DNA from 3 places in the Paraburkholderia sp. MM5477-R1 genome. Region 2 is predicted to be linked to each of the others. Evidence: predicted binding sites of a transcription regulator. Region 2 holds the regulator's gene; each other region holds the start of a gene.
The links. The regulator FNR, encoded in region 2, switches genes on or off when oxygen is low (the NO sensors DNR and NnrR bind a similar motif). The targets are predictions, from matches to a motif close to TTGATNNNNATCAA.

Region 1 (7,712 bases), on a different contig from region 2:
CAGGTCGCCGTATTCCGGCTCGTTGCGATGGATCACGCTCACGACGACCTGGGCGATCTGGTGCACGACACCGAGTGCGATCAGCACCACGCCGCATGCGGCGACGAACAGCCAGGGATGCCAGGTCGGGTTGTCGTAGTGATTCAGGCGCCGGGTCATGCCCATGAAGCCGAGCACGTAGAGCGGCACGAACGATACGTAGAAGCCGACGAACCAGCACCAGAACGCCCGCTTGCCGAGCTTCTCGTTAAGCTTGAAGCCGAACGCCTTCGGGAACCAGTAATGGAAGCCTGCGAGATAGCCGAACACGACGCCGCCTATGATCGCGTTGTGAAAGTGCGCGATCAGGAACAGGCTGTTGTGCAACACGAAGTCCACGCCCGGGATCGCCATCATCACGCCCGTCATGCCGCCGATCGTGAACGTGACCATGAAGCCGATCGTCCACAGCACGGGTGTGGTGAACTCGATGCGACCGCGGTACATCGTGAACAGCCAGTTGAAGATTTTCACGCCCGTGGGGATCGCGATGACCATCGTCATAATGCCGAAGAACGCGTTGACGTCCGCGCCGGAACCCATCGTGAAGAAGTGGTGCGCCCACACGAGGAATGCGAGCACCGTGATCGCGCACGACGCGTAGACCATCGTTCTGTAGCCAAACAGCGGTTTCTTCGCGAAGGTCGCGATCACTTCCGAGTAGATGCCGAACGCGGGCAGCACGAGGATGTACACCTCCGGGTGGCCCCACGCCCAGATCAGGTTCAGGTACAGCATCGCGTTGCCGCCGAGCTCATTTGTGAAAAAGTGCATGCCTGCGTAGCGGTCGAGGCCGAGCAGTGCGAGCGTCACGGTTAGGATCGGGAACGTTGCCATGATCAGCACGTTCGAGCACAGCGCGGTCCACGTGAACACCGGCATCTTCATCAGTGTCATGCCGGGCGCGCGCAGCTTGACGATCGTCACGAAGAAGTTGATCGCGGTAATCAGCGTACCGACGCCGGAGAGCTGCAGACTCCAGATGTAGTAGTCGACCCCGACGCCCGGACTGAACTGCAGCTCCGACAGCGGTGGATACGCGAGCCAGCCGACCTGCGCGAACTCGCCGATCACGAGCGACAGATTGATCAGGATCGCGCTGATCGCCGTCATCCAGAAGCTCAGCGAATTCAGGAACGGGAAGGCGACGTCGCGCGCGCCGATCTGCAGCGGCACGACAAGATTGAAGAGGCCGACCATCAGCGCCATCGCCATGAAGAAAATCATGATGACACCGTGCGCGGTGAATATCTGGTCGTAGTGGTGCGGCGGCAGGTAACCGGGGCCGTGAAACGCGATCGCGAGCTGAAGCCGCATCATTACGGCGTCGACAAAACCGCGCATGAGCATCAGCACCGCGACGATGATGTACATGATGCCGATCTTCTTGTGATCGACGCTTGTCAGCCACTCGGTCCAGAGCCACTTCCAGCGGCCGAGCTTCGTGAGCGTGGCGATGACCGCCAGCACGATGAGCGCCATGAACGCGGCCGCGCCCATGATGATCGGCTGATCGAACGGAATCGCGCCGGGCGTGAGTTTTCCAAACATGGCTTACTCCGTGGTCTGCGTGCGACAGGCGGCGTCGCGGAAGGCCGTGACGTTGCCGTTGTTGTATCGGGCAACGATGTTGCGGAACAGGTGCTGGTCGATCGATGAGAAGTAGCGTACCGACTGCTTCTCGCTCGGCTTCGCGACTTCGGCGTATTCGTCCATGCTCAGGCGGTCCGGCGAAGCCTTGACCTTCCGCACCCATGCGTCGAAGCCGGTGGCGCTCGTCGCGAGCGTGCGGAACTTCATGTCGGCGAATCCCTTGCCGCTGAAGTTGGCGGACATGCCTTCGAAATTTCCCGGTGCATCCGCGATCAGGTGCAGACGGGTCTGCATGCCGACCATTGCATACACCTGGGTGCCGAGTTGCGGGATGAAGAATGAGTTCATCACCGAGTCCGACGTGATCCGGAAGTTCACCGGCGTATCGACTGGCACGGCGAGCTGGTTCACCGACGCAATGCCGAGGTCCGGGTAGATGAAGAGCCACTTCCAGTCGAGCGCGACCACCTCGACGTCGATCGGCTTCACGCTCGACTGCAGCGGCCGGTACGGGTCGAGCTCATGCGTGGTGCGCCACGTCAGGATACCGAGGTACAGGATGATCAGGGCGGGGATCGTCCAGACGACGATCTCGATCGCCGTCGAGTGCGCCCATTTGGGTGCATAGACCGCGTGACGGTTCGACGCACGGTAGCGCCACGCGAAGAACAGCGTCAGCAGGATCACCGGGATCACGACGATCAGCATCGCCCACGTGGCGGTGGCGATCAGCGACTTCTCGGCCGCGCCGACGCTCCCTTTTGGATCAAGCACAGTCAGACCACATCCCGATAGACAGGCGCTCAATGTCGTGACGATGGCTATCGACCGTTTCCTTAAAGCTTTTCTGTCTGTCATAGTGGTTAAGTCCGGGTTGTGGCACTTTTGACCTGAAGCTGGCTTGACGCATGCGGCATCACACTCGCAGCGTCATGGTCCGACAACCGGCCAGCTTTGTGATTGATGTCGATCAAGGACGAACAAAGCGGCGGGGTGCGGTGCACTGACGCAGTGCGCCGCTGAGTGCGCGTTCCACCACATCGAGTGGCTGGATGCGATTGACAGCCTGCTGAACGTCGTAGCAAAGTCCTGTACGCCGAAGCTCGCTCGGTTGAAGCCGAGGCGCGCGAGTGGTGAAAGCGTTTTGGTGCCGACGGTTCGCGGATCAATTTCGATGGCAAGTTCTGCGGCGATCGAGAACGCGAAGCGGTTCTGCAGTTGCTGGACAAGCTCTTCGAGTTCGGCAACAGGGAAGAAGGTCGGCGTTCCATCTCCCAGATGTAGCTGCACGGTTCGCCGGTCAGGTCCGAGATGTGACGCGACCAGGTCCATCTCACGAACGAGGTAGCTCAGATATCTGGCGCTGCAGCCATGGTCGTGCGTAATGACCTTGTTGCATGCGCAGAAGTAGCAGAGTGATCTGCGTGCCGTTCGGCGGCTGCAGCCAGTCCGGCAATGGCTGCGAAATCGGTGTCTCCGGGTGCGAGAAACATCTTGGGTACCAGTCAATGCGGTTGAAGGCCAATAGTCCGGCCTCAAGGCTCCCGCTATCTCGACATTCCTAGGCGTGACCCGGTGTCGCATCTTGACTTCGGGATCGGGACCGGTTGACCCTGCGCAAGGGCAGCCCTGATTTGCGCGTCGACAATTCCCCGCATACATCAACAAGGGGAAAGCGATGAAGCACATGATTAAGGCCGTCATGATCGTGGCAAGCCTGTGCGCTACCGGTTTGTTCGAAGTGCTGGCATACGCGGATGACGTAAGCGCGAACGGAAGCACGATGGCAGGCGAGGTGCCGGCGGATGGGATCCACGCCGGTGACGTGCTCGTGCGTCTGCGTGCCATCTCGATCGAGCCCGAAGTACACACCAGCGGCACGTTGTCGTCGCTCGGCGTGGGTGTCAATAACGCACTCGTGCCGGAGTTGGACCTGACCTATATGATCCGCGACGCGATCGGCATCGAGCTGATTCTCGCCACCTCGCGGCACCACGTGACGTCCGGCCTCGGCGATCTCGGTGGCGTGAACGTGCTGCCACCGACGCTGCTGCTGCAATATCACTTCAACCATGCTGGCATGATCCGACCGTATGTCGGCGCGGGGGTCAACTACACGTACTTCTACAACGACGGCCTGAGCGCGGGCTCCGAAGGCATCCAGGTGTCACGCAGCAGCTTCGGTCCGGCGGTGCAGGCTGGCGTCGACGTGCAGATCACGAAGACCGTCTTTCTCAACGCGGATATCAAGAAGATCTGGATGCACACGGACGCCTCGGTCGGCGATAGTTCGTTGGGCCGGCTGGACATCGACCCACTGGTACTGGGAATAGGCGTCGGGATGAAGTTCTAGCGAGCGCGCAATGACAGACCACAGCTCGCACCAACGGGCGATCCGCTGCGCCCCATCCACCTGAAACGGAGATCTGGTCACTATGCCCCTGTACGACTACCGCTGCGCGGCCTGCGGCCACGCATTCGAAACGCTGGTGCGCGCCGGCCACACGCCCGTCTGCCCGCAATGCGGCGGCACCGTGCTGGACAAGCAGGTCAGCGCGCCGGCCTCGCCCGGCAAGAGCCGCGCGATCATCTCCCGCGCACGGCGTCAGGCGGCGCGCGAAGGGCACCTCAGCAACTATTCGCCGGCCGAGCGCCGCAAGCTGCTGCGCTGAGCCCAACCGGGAATCGCGCTGTCGATGTAGATGAACCTCGAGGGCGCCTACGGGATGGCACTCAGTCTCACCGTCTTCATGGCCGGCACGCTGGATCAGGCCACCGCCGACAGCCCGCTGGAACGCGCGAAGGGCATCTGCCCGTATCTCGACGCGTGGCTTCGCAACATTGCGTCAGCACGGCCGCCCTCGCGCTCGCGCGCTTCGATGACCACGACGGAAACGTCCTGCCGGCTTGTAGAGCAGCGCGCCCGAGGCCGGCACGTCATCCAGCAACGCGCCGTCTGCGCTATAGGCCGCGAACCAATGGCCGAAATGCTCGGCCTGCGACAGCCCCTGCAACTGCGTCCAGCCGCCCTGCGGCCGCGCCTGCGCCAGCGCGCAGGCGAAGGTGTCGTCGTACCAGCTGTCGACAACCAGCCCGGCGCCGATCGCCGCCAGCGCGCAATGCAGTGCCGACGGCGTCGGCGTCATGGCGAAGGCCTCATTCATGACGCTCACCAGCGACTTGCGATGCTTGAAGTTTTCGATGAACTGCGCCGCCTGGGTCAGCCGGGTGCGGATCTTGTGCAGCACGCTGACCTTGGCCGTGATGATTTCGGCGAGCGCGAGCGGCGTGGCAGGGACGGCCGTATCGGGGCACAGCGCGAGCAGCGCTGGTCCCAGGTACGGAATGACGCCGCCCGCACACAGGCGTTCGGCGATGGTCTGGACTGAAACGGTCATGCAGTGCGTCTCACAGATAAATGGCAGCGCCGGCGCCCACGTTGGTCGCGGTGTCTTTCAGTGTCTTGACGATGTACTTGACCTGGTCGGTGTCGAGTAGCGTGTGCAGCGGCAGCGCCAGCGCGCGATCGCCGATGCGCTCGGTGTCGGGCAACAGGCCGCTCTTGCGGCCGATCGCATCGCCCGCGTTCATGTAGTGGAACTGCTGATGCAGCGGATGGCTGTAGGCCACCGTCTCAATGCCGCAAGATTTCATGTCGTCGATCATCTGGGCGCGCGCGCTCTGCGTAAAACGCTTGCCCAAATGCACAACGTAGAGCATCCAGTGCACTTCTTCGACGTCCTCGGCCACGTAGGCCGGCTTGATCCCTTCGAAGCTTTGCATCGCTTCGTGATACCAGGTCTCGACCTGCTTTCGCTGCGCGAGGCGCGTGTCGAGTTCGGCCAGTTGCGCGAGACCGAGCGCGGCGGTCAGATCACTGATGCCCGCCTGCAGCGGCACCCGCGAGCCGACCGAGACGGACGCGCGGTCCGTGACGCGCCGCTCGCGCAGATAGCGCAGTTCATGGGCGAGTTCGTCATCGTCGGTGACGAGCATGCCGCCCGCTCCTGTGCACAGCGCGGACGGGCTGGAGAAGTCGAACACCGATACGTCGCCGAAACAGCCGACGTTGCGGCCCCGGTAGCGCGAGCCCAACGCCTCAGTACTGTCTTCGATCAGCCGCAAGCGCTGCGCGTCGGCCAGTTCGCGCAGCAGCGCCCACGCGGCCGGGTGGCCGTTGGTATTGCCGGCGAGGATCGCGCGCGTGCGAGGGCCGATCTTCTGCGCGGCTTTTTCGGCGCTCAGACAACCGCTCCAGTAGTCGATGTCGGCGAACACCGGCACGGCTCCCGCCAGCGTGATCGCCTGCGCCACCTGATGCCAGGTGTGCGACGCGCAGACCACCTCGTCTCCCGGGCCGATCCCCGTCGCGCGCAACGCAATCCAGGTGGCGAGCGTGCCGCTCGCGACCGCGACCGCATACTCCCGGCCAACCCAGCCCGCAAACGCGCGCTCGAACGAATCAAGCATCGGCCCGTCGCTCCAACGCGAGGATTGCAGCACCGCGTTGACGAGATCGATCTCGCGCGCCGCGCAAGCCGGTTCGCTCAGCGCGATCTCATCGATTTCCATGCGCCTTGTCCTCGGTCAGGATCAACGCATCGGCCTCTTCAGGCCGCTGCGTGATGGTCCTGTAATACCCGGCCGATATCGCGAAATAGATACTGCGCACACCGAACCGGAGCGCGGCTGTCTCGTCGCGCATCACCGTTGCGCTGACATGCATTGTGCGCACCTCGGGATAACGTTCGTGCCATTGCGCGGCGGCGTCGCGTAGCGTCGGTGCCGTGCGGAGCAGGTCCGCCGCGAAGTCCAATTGCTCGGCGTTCAGGCTCATCTCACTCCTCCACGCCAGCAATGCGCCGCGCTTCGACCGTGATGGGCAGTGGCGTATCGTCGGCCATCGCGGGCAATTCGAGTTGCCAGCCGTTCGCGAGCGTGACGAGACCGCCCCACATCCCGGGCTGCACCATCGCGACAATGGGCTCTTCCAGGTCCTTCTTTGGCACGTAGGCGCTCAGCGCGCCCTTGCTGTCCTTGCGGATCATGACTTTCATGGTTGCGGACTCCGGAGATTGATGACAGGTTCAAACCAGGTTCAAGCTGGATGCGCTGCTTCCTCCAGCAGTGTGCAGCCAGCGCACGCGCCAGCTTCAGGTGCGCTGCATGTTCGATCGCCCTGAATACGCCACGGTGCCGGCCCTCCGGCACCGCCGCGTGCAGCCCGCACACGGCCAGGTGATTGGCTTCGGTGGCGCCGCTCGTGAAGATCAACTCTGCGGGCTTGCAACCGAGCGTTCGCGCGATCGTCGCGCGGGCCGCAGCGAGCGTGCCCTTCGCCTGCTGCCCGACGGCATGCTGCGACGACGCGTTGCCCCACACATCCATCAGGATGGACAGCATCGCCTGCCACGGCGGAGGCTGGCGGCATGGTCGCGTTGTGGTCGAGATAGATCGTCGCCCGGCTCCGTTAGTTTGCTTCACGGCCAGAACACGCATTCGCGATCGATGCACAGCGTGTCCAGCAGCTCGGCCAGATCGGTGCTCTCATGCTGGGGCATCCATCGGTGCGACGCATGATCGCGCGCGCTCAGCTGCCACATACCGTCTTCATCGCGCGTGAGCCAGGCTATGTCGATCAGCCCGCCATTCGCGTCGACATTGCGGGAGCAGCACGGGCTCTCGACACGGAACCCCTGCCCGTCGCGCAGCACGCGCGGCAGCACATAGCGGTAGCGGGTACGCTCGTGCAACGCTTGCTCGATCTGGCGCTGGGTCAGGTCGAACGGGCGGCCCGCGCGCAAACCGTCGCGCGGCGGCGCCGCTTCTGGCGCGCACGCCTGAACCGTCATGACTTGGCTCCTTCTTCGGGTAGCAGGCCGGCGGGTGCGAGCGCAATTTCATTCTCCGTGCATCCGACGACACAGTTGCCGAACTCCACCAGATAGACCGGCTCGCCGCTCTCAACCACCTGCCCGACGTTGACGATTTCGCCGACCGTACCCGCCTCGGCCAGACAATCGTCCTGGCCGCGCTCCGGAAAGCTGCCGTCGTTGCACAGGTCATCCAGCGCGATCACG
Region 2 (7,712 bases):
GACGCCTGGCGCGATGCCGTACCCCGCCTGCCACCACGCATACCAGGCGGCGCAAGCGCGGTTGGCCTCGCCGAACCAGTCCGCCTCGCGCTGCGCGACGAAAGCGATCGACTTGCTCCAGTCGGCGAAGCACCGCTCGGCGTACCCGTGGGCCGCGCCCTGTGCGGTCTGATACGCCGCCGCGTAGTCGAGCCAGCCTTCGGGCGGTCCGGATGCCGTCGAGGTCCATGGTGAAGCGGGGCGCCCGGGCGGCGCATCGGATTCGGAAACCATGATCGCTGCCCTCCAGAGCACAGCATAGGATTGCCAGGCGCGCTTGCAAACCGTCGAGCGTGCCCGTCACTGTACTGAGCGCGCGGCGGCCCGCGCTTGATCTGCATCAACAGCCGCGGCCGCCGGGCTCATAGACTCCATTTGACGACGGGCTCGAGTCTGCTTGCGCCCGTTTCCCCACGTTTCTGTCACGGAGCTTTGGCGATGAGCTACAAAAGCATTCTCGTTCACCTCGATACGAGCGTTCGTGCACATCCGCGCCTCGAAATCGCATTGCAGCTCGCACACCGCTTTCATGCGACGCTGACCGGCCTGTTTTCGACGTACGTGCCACCGCGGCACGCGTTCTTCGTGATGGCCGGCACCGCCGACTACTACGCGGAGCACGAGCGTCTGCGGCACGAGCGCGCCAGCGCGCTCGAGCGGCTGTTTCGTGCCGAACTCGCGCGCGCGAACGTCGACGGTCATTGGATCGCCGCGAACGGCTACGCGAACGACGTCGTGCCGCCCTATGCGCGTCTCGCCGATCTGATCGTGCTCGGGCAGACCGATCCGACCGATCCCGAGGCGTTCGTCGCCGAACAGTTCGTCGAGCACGTCGTGCTGTCGGCCGGGCGGCCGGTGCTGCTGGTGCCGTCGGGCGGCACCTTCGCGGCACCCGGCCGCCACGTGCTGATCGCGTGGGACGGCAGCCGCGAAGCCACCCGCGCGATCCACGACGCGCTGCCGTTCCTCGCGCACGCGTCCACAGTGACGCTGCTGACGGTTCATTCGTCGGGCGATCGTCCGCCGCGCGACACGGTTCCGGGCGACGACATCGCACTCACCGTCGCGCGTCACGGCGTCAAGATCGACGTGCGCGAACTGAGCGTCGCGGACGGCACGCCGGTCGGCGACGCGCTGCTGTCGCAGGCGGCCGACCTCGGCTGCGACATGATCGTGATGGGCGCTTACGCGCATTCGCGTCTGCACGAAGTCGTACTGGGCGGCGCGACGCGCACGATGCTCGAGTCGATGACCGTGCCGGTGCTGTTGTCGCACTGAAGTGCGCGCTTAAGGAGTCCGCCATGTTTCACCGCCTACTCGTCGCGCTCGATGGCAGCGACACCGCCTCCCGTGCGTTCGACGCCGCGCTGACCCTTGCCGCCGAATCAGGCGCCGAGCTGCAGCCGCTGTACGTGATCGACGTGCCCGTCATCGCCTACGACGCGCCCGGCTTCGACCCTTGCGTGATCCAGGACGCCTTCATCGAGGAAGGCAAGCGGATCGCGGCCGATGCCCAGAGCCGGATGACCGCGCGCGGGATCAAGGGCACGGCCCGCACCGTCGAAGCCGCGATCACCGGCGAAGACGTCGCGCATCGCATCGTCGAGGCGGCGCTCGAATGGCACGCCGACGCGATCGTGATGGGCACGCACGGCCGCCGTGGTGTTCAACGACTGATGCTCGGCAGCGTCGCCGAGTGCGTGCTGCGCAGCGCCAGCTGCCCGGTGCTGATGGTTCCCGCGCACGCGAACGGCGCGACGCGCGATCAGTCAATCCCGGCCTGCGCCGAACACGAACTCACCTGAGCCGCGAAAACCAGGCTGCTGCGCGGCCGCTCCCACGCGATCGCGCCACGGCTGCGCGACGCGGCGCTTCAGGGCCGCGCGTGCCCGTGTTCGTCATGCCGCACGATCAGCACCGGCTTGTCGGTCGCACGCACGAGCGACTCGGCGACGCTGCCGAGCAGAAAGCGCTGCACGCCGTGGCGGCCGTGCGTTCCCATCACGATCAGATCGGCTTCGATTTCGTCGGCGACGCGCGCGAGCACCGCGGACACGCTTTCGGCGTACGCGTCGATCACCCGCACGCCGCCGGGCACCTGCGCCTCGCGCATCAGCTCGCGCGGCGCATCGAGCGCGCGGCTGGCGAATTCTTGCGCCGCGGCCGCCGGTTCCGGCTCGAAAGCCACATCGGCATTGTCCGACCACTTGCCGTGCCCTACCACGCAGCAGGCTTCGAGTGTGGCGCCCGTCAGCTTCGCGAGCTTCAGCGCCTCGGCAAAGGCGCGCTGCGCGCTGGGACTGTCGTCGAGTGCAACCAGAATTCGTGCATACATGTTGGACTCCCTGTGAAAGCGCTGGCATGAACCGAAGCGGTGCCGTCGCGTGTCCGCGCCGACAGTGTGAAGCGCGGGCCGCCGCGCGGCTTGACGCAGGTCAATGGGTCTTTATCGGCTTGTTCAGTGATTACTTGATCAACTGCATGCCTGCGACCTTCGAAGCCGTCACGTCGAAAGTAGCCATGTACTCGCACTCGGCTACATACCCCATCACCAGCCATGCACTAGGAATATTCCTACAACACTACCCGAACTCCTAGCGCCGCTTAAATCCCCGCCGATATATTTCTGAGATGAGGTCGCCAATACTGGTCAGTATGGACACCGCTCCGCCAGCCACCTTATCGAGAGTCTTCCTCGTCGACGATGCGACCGAGGTCCGACGCCGGCTTGCTTGCCTGATCGCGCTGATTCCCGGCATCGAAATCGTCGGCGAGTCCGCCGGCGTCGAGCACACGTTCGACGACATCGTCGCGAGTCGCGCCGATGTCGCGGTGCTGGACCCGTGCTTCTCGGGCAAGACCAATCTGCTGCTGCTCGCGGCGCTGTCGCGGGTGCGGCCGTCCATCGTCAGCATCGTGTTGACCAATCATTGCACGACGGCGTTTCGCCGAGCGTGCGAAGCGGCGGGCGCCGACTTCTGCTTCGACAAGACCTCGGAGTTCGAACTCGCCTGCCGTGCCATCGAAGCGATTGCCTATGCGCGTCGTGCGCATCCGGTCTGACCGCCAGGAGCCGAGCATGCAAGTTGCCACAGTCTGTGAACCCCGCCACGACGCGCCCCGCACTTCGCACGTCGTACCGATCCACGTCGTGCCACGCACCGCGGCCACACGCTACGCCGTGCCGCGCTGCTCCACCTGCGCGATGCGCGCGATCTGCATGCCGCCCGAGCTGACATCCGACGAACTGAGCCGACTCGACACGTTGATCTGCTCGACGCGCTCGATCAAACGCGGTGATACGCTGTATCGCGCGGGCGATGCGTTTCAAAGCATCTACGCGATCCGCGCCGGATCGTTCAAGACCGTGGTCATGCATCGCGACGGCCGCGAGCACGTGACCGGCTTCCAGATCGCCGGCGACTCGCTCGGCCTCGACGGCATCGGCGAGGGCAAGCAGAATTGCGATGCGCTCGCGCTCGAAGACAGCGTCGTGTGCATCATTCCGTTCGCGCAGCTCGAGGCGATCTGTCGCGAGATGAAGCCGATGCAGCATCACATCTACCAGATGATGAGCAGCGAGATCGTGCGCGAATCGAGCCAGATGATGCTGCTCGGCACGATGACCGCCGAACAGCGCGTCGCGACGTTTCTGCTGAATCTGTCGAAGCGCTTGAAGGCGCGCGGCTTCTCCGCGGCGGAGTTTCATTTGCGCATGACCCGCGAGGAAATCGGCTGCTTTCTGGGCATGAAGCTCGAAACGGTGAGCCGGATGTTCTCGAAGTTCCAGCGCGAGCGCCTCGTCAAGGCGAACGGCAAAACGATCCGCATCGAAGACGCGGAAGGACTGGCTCGGGTTTGAACGCCGACGCGTCGCTCGCCTCACGTTCGTTCGCGGGACATGCGGGGTGGAACAAGCGCTCCCGAACTGATATAACTCGGTGCGTTGCGGTGCGCGACCTTGCGTGACCACCCGGAGGAGCGATGGATCTGTCGAGCGGCGAGTCTTCCTGCTTCACCGGTGCGGCGTCCGTGTCGGATGTGCCCGTCGAGGATCGCTATTTCATGTTGATCGATGCGGTTCAGGACTATGCGATCTTCATGCTCGACGTGTCCGGCCGCGTGACCAGCTGGAATCCCGGCGCACAGCGCATCAAGGGCTACACGCCCGAAGAAATCATCGGCCAGCATTTCTCCAAGTTCTATACCCCGGAAGACATCGCGGCCGGCAAGCCCGCCCGCGAACTGGAAATCGCCGCAGCCGTAGGCCGCACCGAGGACGAGGGTTGGCGCGTACGTCGCGACGGCTCGCGTTTCTGGGCCAACGTGGTCGTTTCCGCCGTGCACGACGCGTCGGGCGCGCTGCTCGGCTTCGCCAAGATCACGCGCGACCTGACCGAGCGTATGCGCCTCGCGGAACTCGAACGCGCGGATCAGGTATCCACGCACGTGCAGATCGCCCGCGAAAACGAGCAGAAACGTATGGCGCGCGAACTGCACGACGATCTCGGCCAACGGCTGACCGCGCTGAAAATGAGCGTCGCGCTGCTCGAAGCGAAGCTGAAAAGCCAGGCCGACACCGAGCCGCTGGCCGCGCAGACGCATGAACTGCAAAAGCAGATCGACTGGATGGCCGCTTCGCTGCGGCGTATCGCCGCCGATCTGCGGCCCCCGCTGCTCGACGACCTCGGGCTCGCCGCCGCGCTCGACTGGCTGGCCGAAGACTTCACGAAACGCTACGACGTGCGCTCGAGCGTGCATCTCGAACCGGCCGAGCCGGTGTGCGGCGAATTCGCGGCGACGGCGCTGTTTCGCATCGTTCAGGAGGCGTTGACGAACGTCGCGCGGCACGCCAAGGCCAGCCGCGTACGCATCGACATGACCTGCGCGGGCCCCATCGTATCGCTCGATATCGAGGATGACGGCGTGGGTGTCGCGCTGGATCGGTCGCAGGGAACAGATTCATTCGGTTTGCTCGGCATTCGCGAACGCGTGCGGCAGTTGCGCGGCAACGTGTCGTTCACCAGCTCGCCGGGCCATGGCTTCGGGATCTCGATCCAGATACCGGCCGACGCGCTCGCGTAATGTTCACGCGCTGCCGCGCCCCGCTGTCGCGGGTTACTCTGCGGGCGCATCCTCGGTGCTTGGCTCGCGCATGAGCAGCACCGGACAGGTCGAGAAACGCAGCACCCGCTCCGCCACGCTGCCGATCACGAGGCGCCGCACGCCGCGTCGCCCATGCGTGCCTAGCACAAGCAGATCGGCGTGGATCTGCTCGCCGTGGCGCAGCACGATCGCGGCGACGTCGTCGGACAGGCTCTCCGACTCGATCATTTCAGGGCGGCAAGGCACATCGGCGGCGGCGCAGGCCTGTTCGGCCTCCTGCAGCACCAATTGGCCGTCCTGGCGCAAGGCTTCGACGAGCGTGAGCGGGTCGTAATAGCCGGCATAGGAAAAGAGCGGCGTCTTGTCGACCACATAAACCGGATGCACGACGCCCTTCGTCAACGCGGCGAGATTCACCGCTTCTTTCAGCGCGCGTTTCGAGAAAGTACTGCCGTCTAGCGCGACGAGGATATGTTGGTACATGCCAATTCTCCACTGAGGTTGGATTTGTCAACGCGCGTGGCGCGCTCCTGCTACAGATAAAAGGGCCCGCCCGGACTGCCCGGATACGGCTCCCGCCACTCGCCGTGCGGCACGTCGTCCGCCCGCAGTGACGACGCGCCGCGCGGACACACGAGCACGGGACACGCCGCGTCGCGCAGCGTGCGCGACGTCACGTGCCCCGGCAACGGGTGCGGCGCGCCGCGCATGCCGTGCGAACCCATCACGATCAGGTCCGCGTGCCAGCGTTGCGCTTCGTCCAGAATCGCGCTCGACGCATCGCCGGAATCATCGTCGAACTCGAGCAACGCGGTTTCGGCCGCGCGCCGGCTTTGTTCGAGCATCGCCGCGCCGCGCCGCAAGACATCGATTCGATGCTGCGACACGACTTCGAACGGCAGCCATTCGCACCACGCGAAGCGGTCGTCGGCCGCGTAGACGACCTTGATGCGCGCGTCGGGCGGCGCTACCGCGAGCGCGGTGCGCAGCGCGTCGAGCGCGGTGTCGCTGCCATCGATCGCGACCAGCACGCGGCTCAGCGCCGAGGCATCGCTCGCGTCGGTCGACCTCGCCGGCATGTACAGCACCGGACGCCCGATCGACGCGACCAGTTCCTCGGGATCGATACGGCTGTCCCGGCGATGTTCACGCGGATGCGCGGCCACCGCGACCAGATCCGCGTCCTATTGCGTCGCCGTGTGGGCGAGCGCTTCGGCCGCGCCCTGATGCAGCGCGGTGAGATCGACGATCTCGGCGTCGGTCGCCGCGACGACGCCGTGCAACGCGATCACCGCGTCGCGCAGCGCGGCCTGCGCGCCGTGCAGCATCGCGCGATGCGCCTCGCACCAGTCCGGATAGCTGAGCATCAGCGTCGGATAAAGCGCGGCTGGATTGCAAACGATATCGACGAGACGAAAGCGCGCATCCGCCGCGACCAACTGCCGGGCGACGCGCGTGCCGAGCGGCAGTCCACTGCCGCCCGCGGACGCGATCATCACGCGGTGGAAGGTGTTGCGCCCGGCAGCAGTGTTCATCGGCTCTCCTCGGATCGTCGCACCGCGAGGCGGCGCGTCAAGCGCGTCGCTTCACACCTCGGCCCGTGACGGGGACGCCAACGGTTCGCGCTTACATGATGAACGCCGACGCGGCGCGCGGCTTGATCTGTATCAAGCGCCAACGGCTCGCTAGCGGATCACGGGCGGACCGCGAGCACGGCCGCGCCGGTCAGGTTGCCGTTGCGCAGATCGTCGAGCGCGCGGTTCGCGTCGCGCAACGCGTAAGTCGTCGTCTCGATCGCGAGCTGCATCTCGGCGGCGCTGCGCATGAATTGAAGCCCATCGTCGCGGGTCAGATTCGCGACCGACACCACCCGCCGCTCGCCCCACAGAAACGCGTACGGGAACGACGGAATGTCGCTCATATGAATGCCGCCGCACACCACCACGCCGCCTTTCGCGACCGCCTGCAACGCCAGCGGCACCAGTGCGCCGACCGGCGCGAACAGCAGCGCGGCGTCGAGTTCGCCGGGCGGTGCCTCGTCGCTGCCGCCGGCCCATGCCGCGCCGAGGCGCAGCGCGAGTTGCTGGGCCGCGTGGTCGCCGGGACGCGTGAACGCATAGACGGTGCGCTGCTGGTGACGCGCCACCTGCGCGACGAGATGCGCGGCCGCGCCGAAACCGTAGATGCCGATCCGTTCGGCGTCGCCCGCCATGCTCAACGTGCGATAGCCGATCAGACCCGCGCACAGTAGCGGCGCGGCCTCGATATCGCTGTAGTGCGGCGGCAGATGGAAGCAGTAGCGGCTGTCGGCGACCGTGCGCTCGGCGTAGCCGCCGTCGATCGTGTAGCCGGTGAAGCCAGCGTCGTCGCAGAGATTTTCGCGGGCGGACAGACAGTAGCGGCAGTGGCCGCAGGTGCGCCCGACCCACGGCACGCCGACCCGCTCGCCCACCGTGAAACCGCTGACGCCCGCGCCCAATTCGGCCACCACGCCGACGATTTCGTGGCCGGGAATCACCGGCCGCTTTGGATGCTCGAGCTCGCGGTCGACCAGATGCAGGTCCGTG
Region 3 (7,712 bases), on a different contig from region 2:
GACGCCGCCGCGCAATGGCACGAACGTTATCCCGAGGTGCGCACAATGCATGTCAGCGCAACGGTGATGCGCGACGAGACAGCAGCGCTTCGGTTCGGTGTGCGCAGTATCTATTTCGCGATGTCGGCCGGGCATTGCAGGTCCATCACGCAGCGGCCTGAAGAGGCCGATGCGTTGATCCTGACCGAGGAGAAGGCGCATGGAAATCGATGAGATCGCGCTGAGCGAACCGGCTTGCGCCGCGCGCGAGATCGATCTCGTCAACGCGGTGCTGCAATCCTCGCGTTGGAGCGACGGGCCGATGCTTGATTCGTTCGAGCGCGCCTTTGCGGGCTGGGTTGGCCGGGAGTATGCGGTCGCGGTCGCGAGCGGCACGCTCGCCACCTGGATTGCGTTGCGCGCGATGGGGATCGGCCCGGGAGACGAGGTGGTCTGCGCGTCGCACGCCTGGCATCAGGTGGCGCAGGCGATCACGCTGGCGGGAGCCGTGCCGGTGTTCGCCGACATCGACTACTGGAGCGGTTGTCTGAGCGCCGAAAAAGCCGCGCAGAAGATCGGCCCTCGCACGCGCGCGATCCTCGCCGGCAACACCAACGGCCACCCGGCCGCGTGGGCGCTGCTGCGCGAACTGGCCGACGCGCAGCGCTTGCGGCTGATCGAAGACAGTACTGAGGCGTTGGGCTCGCGCTACCGGGGCCGCAACGTGGGCTGTTTCGGTGACGTATCTGTGTTCGACTTCTCCAGCCCGTCCGCGCTGTGCACAGGAGCGGGCGGCATGCTTGTCACCGACGATGACGAACTCGTCCATGAACTGCGCTATCTGCGCGAGCGGCGCGTCACGGACCGCGCGTCCGTCTCGGTCGGCTCGTGGGTGCCGCTGCAGGCGGGCATCAGTGATCTGACCGCCGCGCTCGGTCTCGCGCAACTGGCCGAACTCGACACACGCCTCGCGCAGCGAAAGCAGGTCGAGACCTGGTATCACGGAGAGATGCAAAGCTTCGAAGGGATCAAGCCGGCCTACGTGGCCGAGGACGTCGAAGAAGTGCACTGGATGCTCTATGTTGTGCATTTGGGCAAGCGTTTTACGCAGAGCGCGCGCGCCCAGATGATCGACGACATGAAATCTTGCGGCATTGAGACGGTGGCCTACAGCCATCCGCTGCATCAGCAGTTTCACTACATGAACGCGGGCGATGCGATCGGCCGCAAGAGCGGCCTGTTGCCCGACACCGAGCGCATCGGCGATCGCGCGCTGGCGCTGCCGCTGCACACGCTGCTCGACACCGACCAGGTCAAGTACATCGTCAAGACGCTGAAAGACACCGCGACCAACGTGGGCGCCGGCGCCGCCATTTATCTGTGAGGCGCACTCCATGACCGTTTCAGTCCAGACCATCGCCGAACGCCTGTGTGCGGGCGGCGTCATTCCGTACCTGGGACCAGCGCTGCTCGCGCTGTGCCCCGATACGGCCGTCCCTGCCACGCCGCTCGCGCTCGCCGAAATCATCACGGCCAAGGTCAGCGTGCTGCACAAGATCCGCACCCGGCTGACCCAGGCGGCGCAGTTCATCGAGAACTTCAAGCATCGCAAGTCGCTGGTGAGCGTCATGAATGAGGCCTTCGCAATGACGCCGACGCCGTCGGCACTGCATTGCGCGCTGGCGGCGATCGGCGCCGGGCTGGTTGTCGACAGCTGGTACGACGACACCTTCGCCTGCGCGCTGGCGCAGGCGCGGCCGCAGGGCGGCTGGGCGCAGTTGCAGGGGCTGTCGCAGGCCGAGCATTTCGGCCATTGGTTCGCGGCCTATAGCGCAGACGGCGCGTTGCTGGATGACGTGCCGGCCTCGGGCGCGCTGCTCTACAAGGCGATTGGCGGCCGTGCGCCGGCCTCTAACTACCTGGTCTCTGACAGCGACTTCGTCGAAGTCATGACCGAGATCGATATCCAGACGCCCATTCCGCCCGCCGTGCAGGCGTGGCGCAGCGGTCGCAGTTTTTTGTTTCTGGGCTGCCGTTTCGACGACCAGCTCACACGCAGTTTCGCGCGCCAGATCATGAAGCGCTCCTCCGACATGCACTGGGCCGTGCTGCCCGACGAACCGACGCGTATGGAGGCGCGCTTCCTCGAAGAGCAGGGCATCACGTGCATCGCGATGCCGCTGGGCGGGTTCGCCGAAGCGTTGGTGGATGCCTTGCAACCCGCACTGGCCGCGTGAAGCGTGGCCGCTATTCATCGTTCTTCATCCGTAGCCTTTTATCAAGATCGCCATCATGACCACACTGACCGTACTGCCTTCGGGCAAGACCTACGACGTTGCCGCCGGCGCGACCCTGCTGCAGGCACTGCTCGCCGTAGGCGAGAGCATCGAGCACAAGTGCAACGGCAAGGCCGACTGCGGAACTTGCCACCTGTTCGTACAGGAAGGGCGCACGAGCCTGTCGAAGATCCAGCGGCTCGAAAACGACAAGCTCGATAGGCTCGTCGGCATCGGCTCCAAGTTGCGCCTCGCCTGTCAAGCCGTGCTGGCCGCAGAGCCGGTGACCATCGAACTGCTGACTTCGTCTGAGCGGCGAGATGACCGCGGTCGAATCGCTGGTGGTCGACGTGGCCATCGTCGGCGCGGGTCTAGGCGGCCTCGCGCTGGCGCGCGTACTGCATGCGCAGGACGTTTCCGTCGTGGTCATCGAAGCGCGCGAGGGCGAGGGCGGCCGTGCTGACGCAATGTTGCGAAGCCACGCGTCGAGATACGGGCAGATGCCCTTCGCGCGTTCCAGCAGGCTGTCGGCGGTGGCCTGATCCAGCGTGCCGGCCATGAAGACGGTGAGACTGAGTGCCATCCCGTAGGCGCCCTCGAGGCTCATCTACATCGACAGCGCGATTCCCCGTTGGGCTCAGCGCAGCAGCTTGCGGCGCTCGGCCGGCGAATAGTTGCTGAGGTGCCCTTCGCGCGCCGCCCGACGCCGCGCGCAGGAGATGATCGCGCGGCTCTTGCCGGGCGAGGCCGGCGCGCTGACCTGCTTGTCCAGCGCGGTGCCGCCGCATTGCGGGCAGACGGGCGTGTGGCCGGCGCGCACCAGCGTTTCGAATGCGTGGCCGCAGGCCACGCAGCGGTAGTCGTACAGGGGCATAGTGATCAGATCTCCGTTTCAGGTGGATGGGGCGCAGCGGATCGCCCGTTGGTGCGAGCTGTGGTCCGTCATTGCGGCGCAGCCTTCGTACGGCATGTCCGGGGCCGGTGCTTGCGCGCCGAGCCCGATCCAGGTGTTCACCAAGGCCGCATTGAAGCCGACCATGCGGCGCTCGTCGCATTGCATCAGCGGCCGGCGGATCAGCAGCGGCTCGGCCAGCAACAGCGCCAGGGCGACGTTGGCGTCGATCGTTTCCGGCACCACTTCGCTCGACTTGATGCGCGGTGCCGCGCGGTAGAACTTCTCGCTGACCGGCCGCGGCGCCATGAAGGCCCGCAGCGTGCGGCGATCCAGAGCCAGCTCAGTAGGTTGCGCACGTCGAGTGTGTGGCCGGCTATGCGCAGCAGGGCTTACTGGCGCGCATTGCCGGAGCAGCGGGGTTTTTGGGTGAGGTGGGCCATTGCCGGGGTTTTCAGGTTTGACGCAGCAGTTGCAGGCAGTCGAGGCTAGCCGCCATGTCCATGGCAGTGAAGTCGTCCTGGTAACGCACAGCCGGATCGGCGACCAGCCTGAGCAGCGTGCGCACTTACTAACAACGGAACGGGACACTAGCTGCGCTCGCTAGAACTTCATCCCGACGCCTATTCCCAGTACCAGTGGGTCGATGTCCAGTCGGCCCAATGAACTGCCGCCGACCGAGGCGTCCGTGTGCATCCAGATCTTCTTGATATCCGCGTTGAGAAAGACGGTCTTCGTGATCTGCACGTCGACGCCAGCCTGCACCGCCGGACCGAAGCTGCTGCGTGACACCTGGATGCCTTCGGATCCCGCGCTCAGGCCGTCGTTGTAGAAGTACGTGTAGTTGACCCCCGCGCCGACATACGGTCGGATCATGCCAGCATGGTTGAAGTGATATTGCAGCAGCAGCGTCGGTGGCAGCACGTTCACGCCACCGAGATCGCCGAGGCCAGACGTCACGTGGTGCCGCGAGGTGGCGAGAATCAGCTCGATGCCGATCGCGTCGCGGATCATATAGGTCAGGTCCAACTCCGGCACGAGTGCGTTATTGACACCCACGCCGAGCGACGACAACGTGCCGCTGGTGTGTACTTCGGGCTCGATCGAGATGGCACGCAGACGCACTAGCACGTCACCGGCGTGGATCCCATCCGCCGGCACCTCGCCTGCCATCGTGCTTCCGTTCGCGCTTACGTCATCCGCGTATGCCCGCACTTTGAACAAACCGGTAGCGCACAGGCTTGCCACGATCATGACGGCCTTAATCATGTGCTTCATCGCTTTCCCCTTTTTGATGTATGCGGGGAATTGTCGACGCGCAAATCAGGGCTGCCCTTGCGCAGGATCAACCGGTCCCGATCCCGAAGTCAAGATGCGACATCGGGTCACGCGTAGGAATGTCGAGATAGCGGGAGCCTTGAGGCCGGACTATTGGCCTTCAACCGCATTGACTGGTACCCAAGATGTTTCTCGCACCCGGAGACACCGATTTCGCAGCCATTGCCGGACTGGCTGCAGCCGCCGAACGGCACAGCCATGCGCGATGCTTCGCAGTTGAGATCAATCTGGCGGGTGCGAACATCAACACGAGCTCGCCGGGGCGTGCCGTCCCGTTGCCCGGTCGAAGGCACGTAATTTCAGGCGGCCGGCTTCGCGAGATTGCGCGCCTGAGCGTAGCGCTATTCCAGAACGAACGTCCGTGTATATCACGAACACGTCCCGCGCCTCGCCTCTCAACTACACAGGACTATCGCGCTCACGACACCTCGTATTGACACAGATCAGCGCTTTCCGGGCTCCATGCAGGACAATCGGGGCAACCGTGTTCACCGCGTTGTCCGCGCGGAAGGTTCTGGAGATGGGGATGAAGAAACGAATACACCGCGAAGCAGACTATCAGCCGAAGCAGCGCACGCGGATGCGGGAAGCGGCATCCCGAACGCCTGACAGTCCGGAGATTCCCGCGGAGGTGGTTCGCCACTTCGACCGTTCGGGGCCTCGCTACACCTCATATCCCACCGCAGATCGATTTCACCCCGGGTTCGAGGAGCGGGCATACGAACGTCAGCTTGCCGCTCGTGCTACTGCCGAGAACAATCCGCCGCTCTCGCTATATGTTCATCTGCCGTTTTGCAGATCACTCTGCTACTTCTGCGCATGCAACAAGGTCATTACGCATGACCATGGCTGCAGCGCTCGATATCTGAGCTACCTCGTTCGTGAGATGGACCTGGTCGCGGCACATCTCGGACCTGACCGGCGAACCGTGCAGCTGCATCTGGGAGGTGGAACGCCGACCTTCTTCCCTGTTGCCGAGCTCGAAGAGCTTGTCCAGCAACTGCAGAACCGCTTCGCGTTCTCGATCGACGCAGAACTTGCCATCGAAATTGATCCGCGAACCGTCAGCACCAAAACGCTTTCACCACTCGCGCGCCTCGGCTTCAACCGAGCGAGCTTCGGCGTACAGGACTTTGCTACCGACGTTCAGCAGGCTGTCGATCGCATCCAGCCACTCGATGTGGTGGAACGCGCACTCAGCGGCGCACGCGATGCGGGATTTCCCTCAATTAACGTCGACCTGATCTACGGTTTGCCGCAACAGACTGTCGCCAGCTTTGCCCACACACTGGACGAGGTGATCCGGCTGGCGCCCGATCGCGTCGCGCTCTACAACTACGCGCACCTGCCAGACCGCTTCAAGGCCCAGCGATTAATTGACGCAGCCCGATTGCCATCGACCGAGGAGCGCCTGCGCATATTTATGCTCTCGGCCCAGCGCTTCCTCGATGCCGGATACATCTATATCGGTCTCGACCATTTCGCCAGACCCGACGACGAGCTGAGCATTGCGTTGCGCAACGGTAGCCTCCACCGCAATTTCCAAGGCTACACGACGTACGCGGAGTGCGATCTGGTCGGCTTCGGTGTGTCGGCCATCGGCAAGATCGGCAGCGCTTACAGTCAGTCGACGAGCTCGTTGCAAAGCTACTACCGATCACTCGACGAAGGCCGGCTGCCGGTCGAACGCGGAATTGCCCTATCGCCTGACGATGCGTTGCGTCGGGAGGTGATCATGACGCTCATGTGCAGCGTGCCGCTGAATTTCGCTGCGATCTCGCTAGCGCATCAGATCGACTTCGTCCGCTATTTCTCAAGTGAGCTTACCGCCCTGGAACCATACCGGGAGGCGGGACTGGTGAGCATCGATGGAAACGGCATCTCGATTCCCCCAAAAGACCGGTTCTTCGTGCGCGCAGTGGCCATGGTGTTCGACGGTTATCTGGAGCGCCCCTCGAGCGCGTCCTGGTCAAAACTGATCTAGCGGCACGACCGTCGGTGGCTGGCGCAAACAACGCGACGAGAAGTGTTCGTCGAACTCCGAAATAGCAACGCCAAGGTGCGTATTCGCTGATCCGGATCAGATTGTCCCGCGCATCGAGAATGCTCCGAGCGTTGCATTACCCGCAAACCGCACCGTCAGCAAGGTGTCCCCCTATTCACACGTGCGCCGTAAAGTCTGTCCTTCGTTCCGCGCCACGTGCCCCGTTACGACCCTCGATTTCCAGATCGAGGCCATCCCTCGCAGCCTAGCTCTGCTTCAGTTCAACCATGAAGACATGGGCGATCGCCTGATTGAGCCCGCGCACTGCGTCAGTGAACCGCACCCCGCCGCTCTGTTCATCCTTGATCGACATCAATCACAAAGCTGGCCGGTTGTCGCACCATGACGCTGCGAGTGTGATGCCGCATGCGTCAAGCCAGCTTCAGGTCAAAAAAGCCACAACCCAGATTTAACCACTATGACAGACAGAAAAGCCTTAAGGAAAGGGTCGATAGCCATCGTCGCAACATTGAGCACCTGTCTATCGGGATGTGATCTGACTGTGCTTGATCCTAAAGGGAGCGTCGGCGCGGCCGAGAAGTCGCTGATCGCCACCGCCACGTGGGCGATGCTGATCGTCGTGATCCCGGTGATCCTGCTAACGCTGTTCTTCGCGTGGCGCTACCGTGCGTCGAACCGTCACGCGGTCTATGCACCCAAATGGGCGCACTCGACGGCGATCGAGATCGTCGTCTGGATGATCCCCGCCCTGATCATCCTGTACCTCGGTATCCTGACGTGGCGCACCACGCATGAGCTCGACCCGTACCGGCCGCTGCAGTCGAGCGTGAAGCCGATCGACGTCGAGGTGGTCGCGCTCGACTGGAAGTGGCTCTTCATCTACCCGGACCTCGGCATTGCGTCGGTGAACCAGCTCGCCGTGCCAGTCGATACGCCGGTGAATTTCCGGATCACGTCGGACTCGGTGATGAACTCATTCTTCATCCCGCAACTCGGTACCCAGGTGTATGCAATGGTCGGAATGCAGACCCGTCTGCACCTGATCGCGGATGCACCGGGAAATTTCGAAGGCATGTCCGCCAACTTCAGCGGCAAGGGATTCGCCGACATGAAGTTCCGCACGCTCGCGACGAGCGCCACCGACTTCGACGCATGGGTGCGGAAGGTCAAGGCTTCGCCGGACCGCCTGAGCATGGACGAATACGCCGAAGTCGCGAAGCCG

Region 1: cyoA (ubiquinol oxidase subunit II) is a predicted target of FNR. The motif match lies at 2,593-2,606, and genes of this name have one in related genera.
Region 3: hemN (oxygen-independent coproporphyrinogen III oxidase) is a predicted target of FNR. The motif match lies at 4,919-4,932, and genes of this name have one in related genera.

What each region holds. Positions count from the first base shown of each region.
Region 1 is NZ_JBNDMC010000007.1:2,238,796-2,246,507, forward strand. It holds gene cyoB (cytochrome o ubiquinol oxidase subunit I) at 1-1,590, opposite strand, end outside; gene cyoA (ubiquinol oxidase subunit II) at 1,594-2,490, opposite strand; partial or broken gene OKW35_RS39370 (radical SAM protein) at 2,645-3,051, opposite strand; gene OKW35_RS39375 (OmpW/AlkL family protein) at 3,311-3,985, shown strand; gene OKW35_RS39380 (FmdB family zinc ribbon protein) at 4,068-4,304, shown strand; partial or broken gene OKW35_RS39385 (SIR2 family protein) at 4,503-5,030, opposite strand; gene OKW35_RS39390 (DegT/DnrJ/EryC1/StrS family aminotransferase) at 5,041-6,204, opposite strand; gene OKW35_RS39395 (hypothetical protein) at 6,191-6,469, opposite strand; gene nifT (putative nitrogen fixation protein NifT) at 6,471-6,689, opposite strand; partial or broken gene OKW35_RS39405 (aminotransferase class V-fold PLP-dependent enzyme) at 6,823-7,131, opposite strand; gene OKW35_RS39410 (hypothetical protein) at 7,113-7,484, opposite strand; gene OKW35_RS39415 (nitrogen fixation protein NifZ) at 7,481-7,712, opposite strand, start outside.
Region 2 is NZ_JBNDMC010000005.1:150,056-157,767, reverse strand. It holds gene OKW35_RS13040 (polyketide synthase) at 1-273, opposite strand, end outside; gene OKW35_RS13035 (universal stress protein) at 478-1,317, shown strand; gene OKW35_RS13030 (universal stress protein) at 1,341-1,844, shown strand; gene OKW35_RS13025 (universal stress protein) at 1,913-2,374, opposite strand; gene OKW35_RS13020 (response regulator) at 2,695-3,102, shown strand; gene fnr (fumarate/nitrate reduction transcriptional regulator Fnr) at 3,119-3,901, shown strand; gene OKW35_RS13010 (PAS domain-containing sensor histidine kinase) at 4,024-5,124, shown strand; gene OKW35_RS13005 (universal stress protein) at 5,158-5,628, opposite strand; gene OKW35_RS13000 (universal stress protein) at 5,679-6,311, opposite strand; gene OKW35_RS12995 (hypothetical protein) at 6,330-6,680, opposite strand; gene OKW35_RS12990 (zinc-dependent alcohol dehydrogenase family protein) at 6,839-7,712, opposite strand, start outside.
Region 3 is NZ_JBNDMC010000006.1:1,428,482-1,436,193, forward strand. It holds gene OKW35_RS25015 (hypothetical protein) at 1-213, shown strand, start outside; gene OKW35_RS25020 (DegT/DnrJ/EryC1/StrS family aminotransferase) at 200-1,363, shown strand; gene OKW35_RS25025 (SIR2 family NAD-dependent protein deacylase) at 1,374-2,216, shown strand; partial or broken gene OKW35_RS25030 (2Fe-2S iron-sulfur cluster-binding protein) at 2,272-2,559, shown strand; gene OKW35_RS25035 (FmdB family zinc ribbon protein) at 2,893-3,129, opposite strand; gene OKW35_RS25040 (ArsC/Spx/MgsR family protein) at 3,148-3,456, opposite strand; gene OKW35_RS25045 (OmpW/AlkL family protein) at 3,751-4,425, opposite strand; gene hemN (oxygen-independent coproporphyrinogen III oxidase) at 5,066-6,469, shown strand; gene cyoA (ubiquinol oxidase subunit II) at 6,948-7,712, shown strand, end outside.